Regions from separate parts of the Alteromonas sp. S005 genome, predicted to be linked through region 4. Evidence: predicted binding sites of a transcription regulator. Region 4 holds the regulator's gene; each other region holds the start of a gene.
The links. The regulator MetJ, encoded in region 4, represses methionine synthesis genes. The targets are predictions, from matches to a motif close to TAGACGTCTAGACGTCTA.
Positions count from the first base shown of each region.

Region 1: the regulator MetJ is predicted to act here: its motif matches at 1,698-1,715, upstream of thrA (bifunctional aspartate kinase/homoserine dehydrogenase I).
Region 2: the regulator MetJ is predicted to act here: its motif matches at 1,333-1,350, upstream of metK (methionine adenosyltransferase).
Region 3: the regulator MetJ is predicted to act here: its motif matches at 1,835-1,852, upstream of serA (phosphoglycerate dehydrogenase).

Region 1 is NZ_JAZETN010000001.1:285,358-289,127, forward strand. Features, by position in the region: gene V7R55_RS01190 (excinuclease ABC subunit UvrA) at 1-1,495, shown strand, start outside; gene thrA (bifunctional aspartate kinase/homoserine dehydrogenase I) at 1,890-3,770, shown strand, end outside.
Region 2 is NZ_JAZETN010000002.1:22,226-25,995, reverse strand. Features, by position in the region: gene tkt (transketolase) at 1-1,023, opposite strand, end outside; gene metK (methionine adenosyltransferase) at 1,421-2,566, shown strand; gene V7R55_RS02790 (hypothetical protein) at 2,812-3,282, shown strand; gene V7R55_RS02785 (3'-5' exonuclease) at 3,357-3,770, opposite strand, start outside.
Region 3 is NZ_JAZETN010000001.1:420,346-424,115, reverse strand. Features, by position in the region: gene V7R55_RS01780 (ATP-binding protein) at 1-204, shown strand, start outside; gene V7R55_RS01775 (5-formyltetrahydrofolate cyclo-ligase) at 236-880, shown strand; gene rpiA (ribose-5-phosphate isomerase RpiA) at 970-1,626, shown strand; gene serA (phosphoglycerate dehydrogenase) at 2,087-3,316, shown strand; gene V7R55_RS01760 (DUF481 domain-containing protein) at 3,545-3,770, opposite strand, start outside.
Region 4 is NZ_JAZETN010000011.1:12,105-15,874, forward strand. Features, by position in the region: gene metF (methylenetetrahydrofolate reductase) at 181-1,068, opposite strand; gene metJ (met regulon transcriptional regulator MetJ) at 1,229-1,561, shown strand; gene V7R55_RS13150 (malic enzyme-like NAD(P)-binding protein) at 1,650-2,885, opposite strand; gene V7R55_RS13155 (hypothetical protein) at 3,532-3,770, shown strand, end outside.

The sequences.
Region 1 (3,770 bases), on a different contig from region 4:
GCTTCATTACCTTTCGTTAGATAGAAGTACGACAAGTATCTCAGTAGGCGAGCTACAGCGATTGCGTCTGGCGACTCAGCTTAAATCAAACTTATTTGGTGTTGTCTTTGTGATGGATGAACCCTCATCAGGTCTTCACCCTCGCGATGTAGAAGGGCTCATTCACGCGCTTCACAATATTACCGAAACGGGAAATTCGCTGCTTGTTGTCGAGCACAACCCTTATGTTATCAAAGGCGCTAACTGGGTTGTAGACGTAGGGCCGAGGGCGGGAGTGAACGGCGGTGAGCTTGTTTATAGTGGGCCGGTTAACAAACTAGCAAGCATAAAAAACTCCCCAACGGCAGACTATGTTTTTAACAATAAAGCCCTAAGCCAGCGTATAAAACGTAAATCATCAGGGGTGTTGCGTTTAAAAGACGTGTCCAGAAATAATGTCAGCCATGTTGATATTGATATTCCACTTGGTGTGATGACCTGTGTCACTGGCGTTTCTGGCTCTGGGAAGTCGAGTTTAATTAGCCAAGCATTAGTTGAGTTAGTCAAAGATGGTTTGAACTCTGCTGAGAAAGAAGGGATGCGAGCGAATGAAACGATAGAAACGAGAGAAACGAAAGAACTGCTTACTGACGCCAATTCACTTCTTGCTCAAGACGCTTTTTCTCATGAAACTGAGCCGCAGCAAGGCTATGTTGAAAGCGGGCTTGATGAGTTAAGTCGTATAGTTGTGGTAGATCAGTCTCCCATCGGCAGGACACCTCGTTCAACATTGGCAACCTATACCGGCATATTTGACCAAATCAGAAGTTTATTTGCTTCAACCGAAGATGCGAAAGCCCGTGGGTACGATGCGGGTCATTTTTCGTTCAACGTCGCAAAAGGACGATGCCCACATTGTGAAGGCTTAGGTGTGGTATCGATAGAACTACTGTTTATGCCGAGTGTTTATTCGCCCTGTACCGTTTGTAACGGTCAGCGATTCAAGGATAAAGTACTGGAAGTTGATTACAACGAACATTCTATCGCTGATATATTATCGCTTACGGTTGAAGAAGCACTATCTGTATTTAACAGCAATCAAGTCATTACGCGGGGACTTCAAACGTTAATGAATGTAGGGCTTGGCTACCTAACCCTTGGGCAAAGTGCCACTGAGTTATCAGGCGGCGAGGCGCAGCGCATTAAATTAGCATCAGAACTTAAACGTGCTCAAAATGCTAATACCCTATACGTCCTTGATGAACCTACAACAGGTTTGCACCTTTCAGACACTTCGCTACTTGTGCAGCATTTAACCAGCTTAGTTGAAGCAGGGAATACGGTAGTGATGGTTGAACATAATATGCAGGTGGCTGGGGCTTGCGATCACGTTATAGATATGGGGCCGGGCGCTGGTGATGAGGGAGGAGAAATAGTTGCTGAAGGTAGCCCAGAGGGCGTTGCTAAGGTTCAACAAAGTGCAACAGCCCCATTTTTGAAGGCGAGTTTGGCCTGAAGAAGGGTATTTACTGAATGAGTTCTATTTGAACGATCTTAGAAATAAGTAGTTGTTTAAAGCTACCTAAGTACAGCTATCTAAGTACTAGCAAGCCAGCTAAGAAACTGCTTAATTTCCTGTGTGTACCTTAAAAAGAAATATTAATTAAAGAGTGTTTCATATTTTGCAATACAGTGTGGTGAAAACTGCGGTTGACTTATAGACGTCTATACGGCAAATTGCTTGTATGAAAAAGATTCTACTTACTCGCACCACCATTATGTTAATTACCACCTTAAAAAGGGCGGTCGCTGACTAGTGCAAGTAAGCAAAAGACAACGAAAGCCCGCCTAACACAGAGCGGGCTTTTTTTTACACACGTTTTAGCATGCGTAACCTTAAGGAGCAGCATATGAAAGTCTTAAAGTTTGGGGGTTCTTCTCTAGCCGATGCACCGCGATACATGCGCGTTATGGAAATTAGCACGGCGACCCACCAAACCGACGGTGCTGCGGTTGTACTTTCTGCCCCAAAGGGGGTAACGAACGCGCTTTCACTACTTTGTGAACAAGCAGCCGCGGGTGAAGATTTCCAGCCATTATTCGATAAGTTGAACGATACGGTTACGGGCATTGCCAACGACCTGAACGATGAGCTCGACGGGTTTGAGCACGCAAGCGTGGTGGAATTTATCAGTAGTCACTTATCGGTATTAAAGCAGCACCTTGAAGGTATTAAGCTGCTTGGTGTTGCACCTGATAATGTTGCTGCCGGTATTCTAAGTATTGGTGAATACATCTCGGTGACGCTATTTAGCGCTATGCTATCTGCCAAAGGTATTGCAAATCGCGTTATCGACCCTGTTAAATATGTGCTTGCCGAGGGCGATTACCTAGACAGTATTGCTGACGTATCGTTAAGCAAAGCGCGTTTTTCAGATGTGCCTAGCGATGGTAGTGAATTTCTTGTCATGCCGGGGTTTGTTGCTGTAAACGAAGCAGGCGAAAAAGTAACCCTAGGACGCAATGGCTCTGACTATTCAGCGGCTATCTTGGCGGCCTGTATTGACGCAAGCTGCTGTGAAATCTGGACAGACGTAGATGGCGTTTATAACGCTGACCCCAACCAAGTGGAAGGTGCGGTACTGCTAGATAAGCTTACCTATCAAGAAGCGATGGAACTGTCTTATTTCGGTGCAAAGGTGCTTCATCCGAAAACAATCGGCCCTATTGCCCAACACCACATCCCTTGTTTGATCAGAAATACGTTAAACCCTGCAGCCCCTGGTACGCTGATCAGTAATGAAAAAAGTGAAGTGTGGACGTCGGTTAAAGGTATTTCACAGCTTGATAATGTCACTATGTTCAACGTGGCAGGCCCTGGTCTTAAAGGCATGGTTGGCATGGCGAGTCGTGTGTTTGAGGTGATGTCTAACGCCAATATTTCAATTAGCCTTATTACCCAGTCCTCTTCGGAATACTCGATCAGTTTTTGTATTCAAAGCAAAGACGCAGGCCGCGCATTAACGCTACTTGAAGATGCATTTGCGCTAGAGCTACAAAACCAGCTGCTGGACCCTATTGAAGTGCGCCATGACTTGGCCATTGTTACTTTGGTTGGTGACGGTATGCGTCAAACTAAAGGATTGGCAGCGCGATTCTTTAACTCGTTGGCGCAAGCACGAGTGAACAACGTAGCTATTGCTCAGGGCTCTTCAGAGCGCTCCATTTCGACGGTAATTGAAAGTAAGCGTGCAAAGAAAGCAGTAAAGGTCATTCACCAGAATTTTTTCTCTGATCGCCATACCATAGACGTATTCCTAGTGGGGTGTGGCAATGTAGGAACCGAACTACTAGGCCAAATTCAGAAGCAGCAGCCGGCACTTTTAAAACGCAATATTCAGCTGCGCGTTTATGGTATTGCCAATAGCCGAAAGCTGCTGTTAAACAGTCAAGGTATTGATTTAAGTGGTGACTGGAAGTCTGCGCTTGAATCGGCAAGCGAGGGATTGAGTGTAGAGCGTCTGCATCAGTTCGCAAACGATAACAGTTTGGTCAACCCAGTCATTGTTGATTGTACTAGCCATGAAGCCATTGCTAATCAGTACGTAGATATGATGGAAAGTGGCTTCCACGTAGTGACGCCTAACAAAAAAGCTAACACTTCCGCTATGTCTTATTATCGGAAGCTGCGTAAAACGGCACTTGCTACAAACCGTCAATACCTTTATGAGACGACAGTGGGCGCGGGTCTCCCTGTTATCGACAACTTACAAAAACTATTCAGCGCAGGT
Region 2 (3,770 bases), on a different contig from region 4:
TGCTTTGTCGCTGAAATCTGCTGGCAGTTCGCCATTTACACGGCGTTTGAATTCTGCTGCAAGCTCTGGGTAGGCGGCTTCGTATGCTGCGAAAGCGTTATTCCACGCGCTTTCCGCTTTTGAGCCTTTCTCTTTGCCATTCCAACCAGCGTAAATATCGTCAGGAATTTCGAACGCGCCATGGCTCCAACCAAGCTTCTCGCGAGTAGCGACAATTTCGTCCTCACCTAGTGGTGCACCGTGACAAGACTCGGTACCTTCTTTATTAGGCGAACCGAAACCAATGGTGGTTTTACAACAAATAAGCGTAGGCTGCGCAGTATTCGCCTGTGCCTTTTCAATGGCGGCCTTCACTTGCTCTGCATCGTGACCGTCAACGCCATCGATCACTTCCCAACCGTAGCTCTTGAAGCGTGCTGGTGTATCGTCAGTGAACCAGCCTTCAACTTCGCCATCGATTGAAATGCCGTTGTCATCCCAAAAAGCGATAAGCTTACCAAGGCCTAGTGTACCGGCTAGTGAACATGTCTCGTGTGAGATACCTTCCATTAAGCAGCCGTCGCCTAAGAATGCGTAGGTGTGGTGGTCAACAATAGTGTGACCATCTTTGTTAAATTGTGCAGCTAGTACTTTTTCGGCAAGCGCCATGCCCACAGCATTACTGATACCTTGGCCTAGTGGGCCAGTGGTCGTTTCAACACCTGGCGCATAACCGTACTCTGGGTGACCTGGCGTTTTTGAATGCAATTGGCGGAAGTTCTTTAACTCTTCAATTGGCAGTTCGTAACCTGAAAGGTGAAGAAGAGAGTACAACAGCATCGAGCCGTGACCATTTGAAAGTACAAAGCGATCGCGGTTAGCCCATGATGGGTTTGCAGGGTTGTGTGATAAGAAATCACCCCATAGTACCTGTGCAATATCAGCCATCCCCATTGGGGCACCTGGGTGACCAGATTTAGCTTGTTGAACGGCATCCATGCTTAATGCACGGATTGCATTGGCGAGTTCACGACGAGAGGGCATGTTGTCTCCTGATTTATTTTGTATCTTTTGGTACCATGGTAGTAATTGATGTGAGCACTGGAGAACATCAATTGTCTGCTCTTGCTCTACTTCTAGGCACCTCTTAATGTGGGGCTATTCTTACCCATGCCACCTTTCAGTTCAATGGATTTTCATTGCCATTATCGAAAGTAAATCCAAAAACTTCAAAGAAGCTTATAAAGCCCACGGCATTGCCGATAACGTTTTATATGCCTTTGTCTTTGTTCTACATCGAAATAACCCCAAATATGATCGGGTCATGTCAACTATTCGTAACAAAGAGACTTTTAGACGTCTAGAAGTAAAGACTGGTATTTATAACTTGTTTTAGTACAATATACGACTATTTTGATAATTTAACGCTTACGGAGCATTTATGGCCACGCATTTATTCACATCCGAGTCAGTGTCTGAAGGACATCCGGACAAAATTGCTGATCAGATCTCAGACGCGGTTCTTGACGCTATTTTAGAACAAGATCCTCGCGCTCGGGTGGCCTGCGAAACGTATGTAAAAACCGGTATGGTTTTAGTAGGTGGTGAAGTTACCACTTCTGCATGGGTAGATATTGAAGAACTTACTCGCAATACAGTAAAAGAAATTGGCTATACGCACTCAGATATGGGCTTTGATGCCGATTCATGTGCCGTATTAAATGCTATTGGCAAACAGTCTCCTGATATTAATCAAGGTGTTGACCGAGCAAGCTTAGAAGAACAAGGCGCGGGCGACCAAGGCCTTATGTTTGGTTACGCTAGCGACGAAACTGATGTACTCATGCCGGCGCCTATCACGTACTCTCACCGTCTTGTTCAAAAACAAGCTGAAGTACGTAAGTCTGGTAAGTTAGACTGGTTGCGTCCAGATGCGAAGAGTCAAATTACATTTAAGTACGAAAACGACAAGCCTGTAGGCATTGACGCCGTTGTACTTTCAACTCAGCACTGTGACTCAGTAAGCACTGAAACAGTGCGTGAAGCGGTAATGGAAGAAATCATCAAACCTGTGCTTCCAAGTGAGTGGATCGATGGCAACACTCGCTTTCACATCAACCCAACAGGTCGATTCGTTATCGGTGGTCCAATGGGCGACTGTGGCTTAACAGGTCGTAAGATTATCGTAGATACGTACGGCGGTATGGCTAGACACGGCGGCGGCGCGTTCTCAGGTAAAGATCCATCTAAAGTAGACCGCAGTGCAGCATACGCGGGTCGTTACGTGGCTAAGAATATTGTTGCCGCGGGTCTTGCTAAGCGCTGTGAAATCCAAGTTTCTTACGCTATTGGTGTTGCAGAGCCAACGTCTATCAGCATTGATACCTTTGGTACTGGTGTAGTAGATGAAAAAACACTGGTAGCTCTAGTGCGCGAACACTTTGATTTACGTCCTTACGGCCTTATCCAAATGCTAAACCTTGAGCGCCCAATTTATCGCCCAACAGCTGCATACGGTCACTTTGGTCGCGACGAATTCCCATGGGAAGCAACGGATAAAGCTGAGGCGTTAAAAGCATCGGTCTAATTCTACAAGCATATAGCGCTTTTTTGATAACGCCGCTAGGTTGTAAGGTTTCGTATCGAAGCTTTACAACCTAGCGGCGTTTTTTATTGAAACCTGTAAAGTTACTTAAGTTAGCCAGTTAAATTAAAAACGGTAAAGAGTATTTCCATCCTTTGTATTTGGGGCTATTCTTAAATAACGAACACACTATTGCTTGTAATCATTTTTTGTTTACTGGCTACAATAACAACAACTTGGGCTTTTCCATGAATGTGGTTACCGGTACTCTCCTTGCCTCTACGCTGACTGTTTCGATAACAGCCCTACCCGTGTTCGCGGAAGTTAATAGTACCAACTACAGCCCAATACAGTTTAAAAGCAAAAAAATAGCTCGGTGGCAGCTAAACAGTATGTACCGCGTTCAATCTACGACTGAAACCTACCTTTACGACAACAGTTATACCTATCCAGCGGGCTCACAAGGTATGTTTAGCGCCAGTCGGCGTTTTAACACTTGGGTACCTCAGAAGGTTTATGCAACCTACAAAACAAACAATACCGCTTTTCAACATTACGCCGAGTGGCTTTATTTACCTCACGATGTAGGTACGTTTACGCGATTAGGTTGGCTACTTGGCCAAAGCGAAGGGTTAAATATGGCCGTAGAACTTGAGCATAGACAAATCGGGGAAGAAGAGAATATGGCGCTTTCTCTAGGCGTTAATTATCTGTTTTAGTCTAATTTTCGTTTTAATTATTCAGTAGTTGTGAAGAATCAGTACTTTATTCTAATTGTGACAATACCTCAGTATCACTTTGTTGTCAGCGCCATTGTTTGAGCGTAGGTTTGTTGAATTATCATTGCATCAGAACTTGCTCGATGACGTTTTACGTCCAGTTTAGCAGTCAGGCTATTCTTAACGTCGTGCCACTTCTCCATTTGAGGTTCACTTAATATATACTCCAAGGCACGGCAGGTGAATGACATTTCAACTTGCGCAGTAGAGTAAAGCTTAATTAACCAAGGATTATCAACCACCCACCCGTCACTGTACACAATGGTGTTCCCTAAAAAGTTATTTAGCTCGACGCACACTTTGTGGGGCTCTTCACCACGTGCTTGCAACATTTGTTTAGAGATGCCGTGCAACGATTCCGCCTTGGTATCCCAGTGAACCCAAGATTCGAACGGCCTCAGTAGCTTGCACCATTTTGCACCATCATA
Region 3 (3,770 bases), on a different contig from region 4:
TTACCCGGCATTCAAGGCGACGAAGCGACGGCACAGATAAAGGCTCAAAAGCCAGGTTTACCGGTTGTTGCATTGACGGCTGACGTGATAACTGAGTCAAAGTACTTGCGAGAGCGGGGTCTTGATGATGTGCTAACTAAACCCATCGATAGTAGCGAATTGGTTCGTGTGCTCAATCTTCATCTGGGGCGAAAAGGCAGCTAGTCTGCAGTTACACAAAGCAGGGCTACCAAATATGCGAGTAGATGTTTCAAAAGAAAGGATGCAAGCCAGATCACTGCTGCGTAGAAAGCTTCGTGAAGCGCGCCGTGGTTTATCTATGGAACAACAGGATTACGCTTCACAGCGCATCTCGAAGCAACTTAACACCCTGCCCTTTATCAAAAATAGCAAGACCGTGGCGGGATACTTGGTTAACGATGGCGAGGTAAACTTAAAAAATTATATTGAATCAATATGGCAACTCTCGCACAAAGCGTTCGCACTGCCTGTACTACACCCTATATGCAAAGGGCACTTGCTTTTTTTATCTTATTCCCCTAATTCTCGGTTAATTAATAACAAATACAATATAGAAGAGCCTGTATTGTCCTGTAAGGCCGTTATTCCTGTTACACAATGCGATGTTATTCTTATGCCACTAGTGGGCTTTGATACAAACGGAAACCGCCTGGGTATGGGTGGGGGCTATTACGACCGCACCTTAAGCTTTACACAACGCAAATTCAATTCTCAGCCAGCCTTAAACCAGCATACTCCAAAATTAGTGGGTATCGCTCACGATGTGCAAGAAGTTGATGCCCTTCCAATTGCACCGTGGGATGTACCGCTTGATGCTATCGTGACCCCTTCTCGCACTCTTATATTCACTAAACCGTAATTTCACTATATCAAATTGAACATATGAACTTATGGGTTCATGGGCACTTATAAGTTACACTTGCAAGCATAATAAGTTGGAGAGTAACCATGGATCAGAACGAAAAAAAGCAAGCCGTAGCCAAAGCAGCCATCGACTATGTTGAAGCAGACAGTATTGTCGGTGTGGGAACGGGCTCTACTGTTAATTTTTTCATAGAAGAACTGGGCAAAATTAAGCACAAAATTGAAGGCGCGGTTTCAAGCTCAGAAGCATCTACCGAGCGTTTGAAAACCTTAGGCATTGAAGTCTTCGAGTTAAATGAAGTTAGCAACCTTTCAGTTTATATTGACGGTGCCGATGAAGTTACTGAACACAAGCATATGATCAAGGGCGGCGGTGCAGCCCTGACCCGCGAGAAGATTGTTGCAGGTGCTGCTACCACGTTTGTTTGTATTGTAGATGAAAGTAAGCGTGTTCCTGTATTAGGCAGTTTTCCACTTCCCGTAGAAGTGATTCCTATGGCTCGCTCTTTTGTCGCTCGCGAACTGGTAAAACTAGGTGGCGACCCCGAGTATAGACAAGGTGTAGTAACAGATAATGGTAACGTTATTTTAGATGTACACAACCTTGAAATACTTAATCCTCGTGAGCTAGAGCAAAAAATCAATAATATTCCAGGAGTGGTGACTAACGGCATTTTCGCCCTGCGTGGCGCAGATATCGTGTTAAGTGCGACCGATAGTGGTGTTGAAACCTTTAAGTGATAGCCTTTTAAAAAACACTAAGTACAGCCAATGGCACAACAAAACGACTCGTTTACCTGTGCCTTGGTATTGCATCGCCAGAAGTGTTACTGCTCAATGACTTAGTTGATGAGCATAAACGGATTAGGCACTTTAGCCGCGGATAACACAGTATTTTGATGAAAAGCTACGCAAAATACTGCTTTCAACTTAACGTGTTTTCTGTTAATTTCCGTTTAGACGTCTAGATGTCTTAAGTAGTAAATCTTTTTGCGACTAGATGTATATGTCGCTTTAGGTTGTAAACCTTTTTTATTAAAGCAATTAGCGTAATTTAAAACGCTAGATAGCAGGCGCTAGACCAGGCTCTATCGCAAAGAAAGTAGTGCATATTTAGATTATTTACTACTGAGAAAACCACGATAGTCTATGGTTCGCATTGCCAGCAACCCCAATTAAATCAGCGAGAGATAGCGAGTTCATGAGCAAAGTTTCATTAGAGAAGGATAAAATCCGAATTTTGTTGTTGGAAGGTGTTCACCAAAGTGCTTTGGAAACACTACAAAGCAATGGGTATAGCAATATTGAATTTCTCAAAACCTCTCTTCCTGAAGATGAGTTAATAGAGAAAATCAAAGACGCCCACTTTGTTGGCATTCGTTCACGCACTCAAATTACTGAAAAAGTAGTTGATGCAGCACAAAAACTTGTTGCCATCGGCTGTTTCTGCATTGGTACCAACCAGGTTAACCTTGAAGCCACACAGCGCCGTGGTATTCCAGTTTTCAACGCGCCTTTTTCTAACACACGCTCAGTTGCAGAACTCGTTCTTGGACAAATTATTCTTTTGCTTCGCCAAGTACCAAGCAAAAATGCTAAGGCACACCGCGGTGAGTGGGAGAAAACTGCAGTAGGCTCTTATGAAGCTCGCGGAAAGACCTTAGGTATTATTGGTTATGGCCACATAGGTACACAGCTTAGTATTCTTGCTGAACATCTGGGCATGCGCGTTCAATTTTTCGATATCGAAGACAAGTTAGTGTTAGGTAATTCTGCTCAGGTGAAGTCGCTTGAAAAGCTACTTAATACCTCTGATGTAGTATCGCTACACGTTCCCGAAACGCCTCAAACCCAAGATATGATTGGCGAAAAAGAACTGTCTCAAATGAAAGAAGGCAGCATTCTTATTAACGCATCCCGCGGAACCGTAGTCGATATTGACGCACTGGCTAAGGCGCTGGAAAGTGGCCACCTTAACGGCGCTGCCATCGATGTGTTCCCCGTAGAGCCAAAGTCTAACACTGAGGAGTTTGAGTCTCCGCTTCGCGCATTTGATAACGTTATTCTTACGCCACACGTAGGCGGAAGCACACAAGAAGCGCAAGAAAACATTGGTATTGAAGTAGCGGGTAAGCTCGCAAAATACAGCGACAACGGCTCTACTTTGTCTGCGGTTAACTTCCCTGAAGTATCACTTCCTGAGCACACTGGTCGTTCACGTCTGCTTCACGTACACAAAAACCAGCCAGGTATACTTACGCAAATTAACCAAGCATTCGCTGAAAAAGGCATCAACATTGAAGCGCAGTACTTACAAACAAACGCTGAAATAGGGTATGTGGTAGTGGATGTTAAAGAAGATCGCGGCTATGAAGCGCTAGCGGAACTTCAGCAAATAGATGGCACCATTAAAACCCGAATTCTTCATTAAACATAGCGTTTAACAAAAAAGCTCGCTTGATATTTAGTTAAAAAAAACGCTGCAAAAATGCAGCGTTTTTTGTATCTGTATTCCCGATTTACTGAGTGATTCTTTCCTTCCTGTGCCTGCTCTATCGACATTTTCAAATCGGTGGCATCGACACAGAAAAGACTTATCAACGTAAAACATTAAAGAGCCCAAACTCAACGTGAATAAGCCTGGGCAACTCAGTAAAGCTTAGAAGAAGTTGTACACTAGGCTTACAGCCGTTTCTGTATCAAGCTTTTCTACATCATCGTCAACGTTGGTGTTGTGATCAAGTTTAAAGGAAAGACGCATAGAAAGGTTTCCGCTAATCGTAGCGGTCAGAGCTGATTCAGCACGTGATTTTGTGTTGTCAGAACCCATTTCCGTACTCACAGTTTGCGTAAACTTAGCTGTGTCAGAAATCTTCCAAGAGTAC
Region 4 (3,770 bases):
TAAACAGTGCGATCTCTTGATGGGAGACCTTACGGTATCAATAGTTCAATTCATATTACAGCAAATGGTAACTGGCGTTGGCGTTACTGGCAAAAGGTTAATGTATTCTTTATACAACAAAGGCGCATGAAGTGCGCCTTTAGTCATCTACTCGTGTAGTCTTGTTACCGCTATACAAAATCAATCGCCTGAGCGTACACCCAACATGTGGCAGATAGCATAGCTTAATTCACTGCGATTTAAGGTATAGAAATGGAAGTGCTTAACCCCTTCTTTTGCTAAAACTTTCACTTGGTCCATAGCAATGTTAGCGCCGATTAGATTGCGGGTGGCTTGGTCGTCGGCATCAAGGCCGTCGAACATTTTGTGCAACCATCCCGGTACATGAACATTTGTGAAGCCCGCGAATTTCACAAGTGTTTGGTAGTTGGTTACCGGCAATATACCCGGAACGATATCTAAGTCGACACCAGCTGCGGCAGCGCGGTCTCTAAATCGCAGGTAAACACTTGTGTCGAAGAAGAACTGGGTTATCGCTTCGGTAGCGCCAGCTTCGGCCTTGCGTTTAAGGTTTAGCAAGTCGAATTGCGCATTTGGCGCTTCAGGGTGTTTTTCCGGGTAGGCAGCAACTGAAATATCAAAATCGGCAACGTCTTTTAGTAAGGCAACAAGGTCAGAGGCATACATTTCTGTTTTGTCGACCCCTGGGGGTAAATCGCCACGAAGTGCAACAATACGGCGAATGCCTGAGTCCCAGTAGTCTTTAGCAATTTGCTTCAGTTCGTCACGGCTTGCATCAACACAGGTCAAGTGAGGAACGGCAGCAACACCAGTCTGCTGTTGAATGCGTTTTACAACGTCGTGGGTTCTGTCACGCTCACCGCTGTTGGCACCGTAAGTCACCGACATATAGCTTGGCTTTAACGGCGCTAGACGTTCAACCGACTTCCACAGGGTTTGTTCCATGGCTTCCGTTTTAGGCGGAAAGAATTCAAAAGATACATCAATATCACGCAGTTCCGACAGGGACTGGTTTAATGCATCGATACCTTGTGCGTAAGAAACCATGGTTTATACTCTCAAAAATGTAATCTTATAGACGTTTAGACGTCTAAATTAAAGAATATATGTCTAGACGTCAAGAGGTTTACACTGCTCAATTGACCTTTTCGTGAACTTGTTTAGAATTTCTCTTCATAATATAAAAAGAGTAGACCGAGTTAGTACAATGGCAGAATGGAACGGTAAATATATTCACCCCTACGCAGAGCATGGGAAAAAGAGCGAACAGGTAAAGAAAGTCACTGTCTCTATACCTATTAATGTGCTTAAAGCGCTTACTGATGAGCGTACCCGCCGCCAAATCAACAATTTGCGCCACGCCACTAATTCGGAACTGTTGTGTGAAGCATTTTTACACGCGTTTACCGGGCAACCTTTGCCTAACGACGATGACCTGCGTAAAGACAACCCTAATCGCGTGCCGGCTGAAGCTAGGCGCATTATGGAAGAAATGGGTATTGATCCAAGCTTCGAAAATGATGTGTCTGAAGACGACTGATATCTAGTATTAAAGAGAAACGGCCCTGTGTTGTATGTTAGCGGATGTAAGTGATAATCTTCAACACAGCGCCGTTTTTTATTTACTTTTATTCTTCTGGGCTTTCAGGCACTCGTGCAACGCCCGACTCAATAGCCGCCTTAGATACCGCAGTAGCGATACGTTCACATAAACGCGGGTCCATAGGTTTAGGAATAATGTACTCCTTACCAAATGTCAGGCTATCGCTTTTGCTCGCAGCTAATACTTCTTCTGGAACGGGTTCTTTTGTGATAGAGCGAAGGGCTTCAACCGCCGCCACTTTCATCTCATCATTAATGGCCGTCGCGCGAACATCAAGGGCGCCGCGGAAAATGAACGGAAAGCACAGTACGTTGTTTACCTGATTAGGATAGTCTGAACGTCCAGTTGCCATAATTAGGTCTTTACGTACTTCGTGAGCGAGCTCAGGCTTTATCTCTGGGTCAGGGTTAGAGCATGCAAATACAATTGGGTTTTCAGCCATCAAAGAAAGCGCTTCTGGCGGTAAAACATCAGGGCCTGATACACCGACAAAGATATCTGCGCCTTCCATAACGTCTTCAAGAGTGCGCTTATCGGTATTGTTAGCAAAAAGCTTCTTATGCTCAGTCAAGTCTTCGCGACGAGTGTGGATAACACCTTTTCTATCTAACATGTAGATACGCTCGCGTTGGGCTCCACACTTAATCAATAGCTCCATACAGGCAACCGCTGCTGCGCCAGCACCCATGCAAACGATTTTAGCGCTCTCTATATTTTTGCCCTGAATCTCCAGCGCGTTAAGCATACCTGCTGCGGTTACAATAGCGGTACCGTGCTGATCATCATGAAATACTGGAATTTTACAGCGTTTAATTAGCTCTTGTTCAATCTCAAAGCATTCAGGCGCTTTAATGTCTTCTAAGTTAATGCCGCCAAATGTATCGGCGATATTCGCTACCGTATTAATGAACTCTTCGGTCGTACGATGCTTCACTTCAATGTCAATGGCATCCAGGCCAGCAAAACGTTTAAACAGAAGGGCTTTACCTTCCATAACAGGTTTCGATGCCAGTGGGCCTAGGTTACCCAATCCTAAAATTGCCGTTCCGTTACTAATAACAGCAATAAGGTTGCCTTTACCCGTATACTTATAGGCATTATCTGCATCTTCGGCGATTTCTCTCACCGGTTCGGCTACGCCTGGGCTATAAGCAAGAGCAAGATCGTCGACGCTATCGGCAGGTTTAGATAGCTCTACGCGGATCTTTCCAGGTGTGGGTTTGGCGTGATAATCGAGTGCGCGTTGTCTAAAATCTGACATGTAAAAAGGTATCCTTAGATGTAGGGTTCATCAGTGTTTTCGTTCACGCTCTGTAGCTATTTTATTATTGTTATAGTTATGGGTAGATAAACGTAAGCGCGTTACAACCAACTAATGACAAAAGTGATTATAAATAGTTGTTAGCACTGGTGTGGTATGTTGGAAATTGCAGACCTAGCGTTAACTCTGCGTGATTCTCCTCACATATCGCTGTTGATATTAGGCCTAACATGTAGGCCAAAATTTAAACACAAAAGCGCCACAAGTCTTAGTATTAGAGCATTATTCATAATATTAATGCTCACTATCAAGGTGCCGATCGCAACTCTAACACAGCTAATCACTGTGTACATATCTGATCAGAATTCTCAATTATCAATGTAGGTTAGGCATACTAATTAGACCAGTAAAATAAGCCTATAATTGCCATTCATACAATTTATTTTTAACCCTGTTTTCATTCTGTTGGTGTATTGCAAGGCAGCGTGTTGATAGCGTGTTAGTGTGACTGATAGTCTATTAATCCATACCCGTAAACACAGTTCTTAAAAATATGAATTCTAAAAACCGTCTCTTTATTTTTAGGTTTTATATTTCTGATAAACTAGGATAAAGGCCTCTCAGGATAGCTTTGAAGACAAAGAATATGACAGAAAGAAAACTAATCGCAGTGCTAACTGACGTGTGTGACAACGTAAAATGTGACGATAACGGATTCGTCTGGCTTACTCATCTTGGGTCTTGGAAAACACCTAAAGTTATTGCCGTGTTTAATACGGAGCAGCAGAAGCAGCAAGCGTTGATTAATGGTTGGGATATGGACTTTATAAATCAGGTGAATATTGCGCTTGAATCTATAAAGTCTATTCCCGTTGGTATTTATTT